2 regions of the Candidatus Amarolinea dominans genome follow, and region 1 is predicted to be linked to the other one. Evidence: a T-box and tRNA genes for the amino acid it is inferred to sense, from the RefSeq annotation. Region 1 holds a T-box; the other holds one or more tRNA genes.
What was found. A T-box is a leader RNA that pairs with one kind of tRNA and senses whether it is charged. The one in region 1 lies ahead of thrS (threonine--tRNA ligase), so its partner is inferred to be a tRNA-Thr.
Positions count from the first base shown of each region.

Region 2: it encodes a tRNA-Thr, which carries the amino acid that the T-box ahead of thrS (threonine--tRNA ligase) is inferred to sense. The anticodon was not compared.

Region 1 is NZ_JADIZS010000021.1:38,783-40,980, reverse strand. It holds gene IPF85_RS14800 (trypsin-like peptidase domain-containing protein) at 1-868, shown strand, start outside; T-box leader at 1,029-1,269, shown strand; gene thrS (threonine--tRNA ligase) at 1,389-2,198, shown strand, end outside.
Region 2 is NZ_JADIZS010000025.1:28,099-30,296, reverse strand. It holds gene IPF85_RS17110 (lipopolysaccharide biosynthesis protein) at 1-890, opposite strand, end outside; tRNA gene IPF85_RS17105 (tRNA-Thr) at 963-1,035, opposite strand; gene IPF85_RS17100 (SUMF1/EgtB/PvdO family nonheme iron enzyme) at 1,306-2,198, shown strand, end outside.

The DNA of each region.
Region 1 (2,198 bases):
AAGCCGAGTCACGCCGGCCACCGTAACGGTCATCGTCAATGATGGTTCCTCCGGTTCGGGTGTCTTCATCCGTGCGGACGGCTATCTGGTCACCAACAATCACGTGGTGGAGGGCGGTAGCCGCTTCGAGATCATTTACGCCGACGGCAGCCGGGTGACCGCCGAACTGGTGGGCGCCGCGGCCGAATTCGATCTGGCGGTCCTCAAGGTTGCCGACAAGGCGCCGGCGGTTGCGGTGCTCGGTGATTCGGGCGCGGTGGCGCCGGGCAGCCGGGTTGCGGCCATCGGCAGCGCGTTGGGCGGGTTTCGCAACACGGTGACCGCGGGCGTCCTCAGCGCGCACAACCGGCGCCTGGGCGATCTGGACGGTCTGCTGCAGACCGACGCGGCCATCAATCATGGCAATTCGGGCGGGCCGCTCATCAACCTGGCCGGTGAAATCATCGGTATCAACGTGGCCGTGGTCCGTGGCAGCGGCACTGACGCGGCCGAGGGTCTGGGCTTTTCGATTCCCAGCAACACGGTGCGCGTGGTGGCCGAGCAGTTGATCAGCAACGGCCGCGTGGTGCGGCCCTACCTGGGCATCACCTTCGAGCCGCTCAATCCACAACTGGCGAGCGAATCGGGCTTGTCGGTGGTGCAGGGGGCGTACGTTCAGCAGGTGGTGGCCAATGGCCCCAGTGCGCAGGCTGGGCTGAAGGTGGGCGATGCCATCGTGGCGCTGGGCGGGCAGGCGATTGATGACCAGCATCCCTTGCCACAGGTGCTCCTGCAATACCGCGCCGGGCAGTCGTTGGAGTTGACCGTGGCGCGCGGGGACAGCCAATTCAAGCTGACCGTCATGCTCAGTCAACGACCGGCAGCCTAACAAGGTTGCCGCTATCAATCTGGGCGTCAGACCGGCGCTGCATCTGGCTGGACACCAGATGCAGCGCCGGTCATGGCGCTCGCTATTTTGTGGGCGGTTTGTCCGCGGCAGCGAATTGACGCGGCGCACGGGGTGTGCTAGAATCGCCGCACGTGAATAACAAAAAGTGATGATCAGGACGAGTAGACGCGTGATGTCACGCCAGAGAGCAGGGGTCACGGGCTGCAAGCCCCTGTCGTGAGCGCCGCGTTGAAAACCACCTGGGAGTGAATACCTGAACCTGGCACTGCCGGCAGTAAGGGATTCCGGTTGGCTCCGTTAGCGGCCAAAGAGTGGAAATGTCCACGCCGCTTGGCGTTGCATTTCAACCTGGGTGGAACCGCGAGCCTCTCGTCCCAACGACGAGAGGCTTTTTGTTGCGCCATAACGACTGCGGCCCCCTGGGCAGCGAACATTCGGTAGCAAGAAATGGCATCGAAGAGGTAGAGGAAGAAGGAGAAGAGAAGAAGGAGAAGAAATCATGGCCAAGTCAAGTCAACTTGAAAAGAACGATCTGTACAAGATTCGCCATTCGGCCGCGCACGTGATGGCGCAGGCGGTGATGGAGATGTTCCCCGGGCAGGCCCGCATTGCCATCGGCCCGCCCATCGAGGATGGCTTTTACTATGACTTCGAGCTGCCGCGTGGCCTGACGCCCGAAGACCTGGAGGTGATCGAAAAGCGCATGCGCCAGATCATCGGCGGGCGCCACACCTTCATGCGGCGCGAGGTCAGCGCAGACGAGGCGGCCGCGCTGTTCAACCAGCAGCCCTACAAGTTGGAGCTGATCGCGGGCCTGGCGCAGGGCGGCGTGGATGAGTACGGCAACGAGACGGACGAAGCGCAGGTCATCAGCACCTACAGGCACGATGTGTTCGAGGACCTGTGCCGCGGGCCGCATGTCGAGCATACGGGGCAGATTCCGGCCGATGCGTTCAAGCTGATGAGCGTGGCCGGCGCGTATTGGCGCGGGGACGAACACAACGCGATGCTGCAGCGCATCTACGGCACGGCCTGGCGCAACAAGAACGAACTGAACCAGCATCTGCAGATGCTGGAAGAGGCCAAGAAGCGCGATCATCGCAAGTTGGGCAAGGAACTGGAAATCTTCACCTTCGACGACGAGGTGGGGCCAGGGCTGCCCCTGTGGCTGCCGCGCGGCGGGGTGCTGATCGAAGAACTGGAGCGGCTGGCCAAAGAGATGGAGATGAAGGCCGGTTATGAGCGGGTGCGCACGCCCCATCTGGCCAAGGAATCGCTCTATGTGCGCAGCGGACACCTGCCCTACTAC
Region 2 (2,198 bases), on a different contig from region 1:
GGCACCGACAGCAGCGAAACGAAGCGCACGGTGCGGAAGAAGGTCAGACGGAAATAGGGCAGATCATCCTGCAGGCGGGCGAAGGCCGGGAACATGACCTGGTTGACCAGCGCGGTGATTTGGGTGGCGGGAATGTTGGAGAGCAGATAGGCGATGCCATAGACGCCAAGCGCCGCCATGCCGGCCATGCGCCCGACAAAGGCATCGTCCACATTGGTGATGGCGAAGATGAGGATCTGGCTGACCACGAGGTGCATGCCGTAATTGAACATCTCGCGGGCGATGCGTGTATTGAAACGAAAGGCCGGGCGATAGGGCACCACCAGCCAGACCAGGATGACGCCCAGGATTGCCTCCAGGATTTTGCCCCAGACCAACGCCCACACGCCGAAACCGAGCACGCCGAGGACGATCGCCAGGATGCCGTAACCGACGGTGGGAATGACATCGGGCAGGACTTTGCGCTTGAAGTCGAGTTCTTTAGCCAGGAGCACAAAATGGACGGTGCCAGGTGAACGAATGAGCAAGGTGAAGGCCAGCACCTGCACCACCGGCGTGATGCGCGGGTCATTGAAGAAGACGGCGATGAGGGGTGCGCCGAAATAGGCAATGGCCGCGTAGACCAGCGAGGTCAGGTTGGTGATCCAAAAGGTGACATCAGCGGCTTCGGCGATGTCCTGCTTGCGGTAGATGAGCGCGGAGCTGAAGCCGAACTCGCGCAGGAGCTGCAGCGATTCCAGGGCCAGGAACGCGGTCTGGGCAATGCCGAAGTCTTCCGGGATGAGCAGCTTGAGCAGGATGATCTTGGACAGAAACGAAAGGACGCGGGAGGCCAGCGTCGAGAGGAAGACCCAGAAAATACCCGATACGATTTTGCGATCGAATGACATGCGGAAAAATCCTACGGCGCAAATCTTTTCACAAAAAAGAGCAGGGCCGTGTGGGCCCTGCTCTTTTTCGAGAGCCATCCGTCGGAATCGAACCGACAACCTAGCGCTTACGAAGCGCTTGCTCTACCGATTGAGCTAGGATGGCAGCGACCTGTCGTTGAGCCGTTCACGCCCAAGCTTCATGCTGCGGGCTGAGCGTTTCAACAGACAGGCCGATTATACCAAAGTCCAGCACGCTTGCCAAATGACGCGTGGGGTGAAGGCTCCATTCGTGTCCATTCGTGCAATTCGTGGCATAATCCGGGGCGCGGGATTGACCGCGGCTTACAGATGCGGTATGATTGCCTGCGCAAGGCCGTGCTGAAAGTAAACCTGCGCCGGCGTTAGCCGCATCTCACCCTGGAGAACCATCACCATGCGTAAGCAATCTTGGGCGATTACCCTTCTCGTGATCCTGATCCTGGCCGGCCTGGCGCTGACCGCGGGCCGCTGGGTGCCTTTCCTGGCCCGCTTCGTACAGCTCAACACCGACCTGATCCAGGGACTGGCCGACCTGGTGCAGCTGCTGCTCTGGATTGCGGCCGGCGCGCTGGTTTTGCTGCGCGGTCTCGGCTGGCGGCGCGAGGCGCCGGTCAGACCTTTTTCTGACCAGGAAGCTGACGACGAATCAAAAGATGCGCCTACGCCGCCGCCCTGGACGATTCCACCCGGCGACACCTACCGGGCCGCGCAGGAGGGCAGCGGCGCGCTGGCGCAGGGGTCATGGAACACCGCTGCCAGCGGCGGCAGGCCCGCCATCGGTCAGCTCACGGGCCTGGCCGTGTTGGGCGATGATAACCTGATCGTGCTGGCCGGAGCCTCGGCCGACGCTCTGTGGCAGCACTGGCTGCCGCAGAAAACGGCGCCGGCCGATCTGCTCGATGCCACGGCACGCTACCTGCGCTATCTGCTGGACCGCTACCGTTTCCTGGAGTTCAAGGGCATGGGCGCCAACGATCGCCTGGCCTTGCGCCTGCCCCTCAGCGAGATGTATGTGCCGCTCAAGGCGCGCATCGAGATGCCGGAAGGTGACACCTGGGCGAGCGCCTTGCGTCTGGCCGGCCGCCGCGCCACCGCCGAAGAAGTGGCAGCTACAGGCGAGCGTATGAGCGGCCCACTGGCGCTGCTCGATCTCCTGCAAAAACACCAGGGCCTCATCATCCTGGGCGATCCCGGCGCGGGAAAGACCACGTTTCTCAAGTACCTGGCGGTTGCTCTGGCTGCAGGACAGGCTGAAGCATTGGGCCTTACCGGCTACGTGCCGCTGCT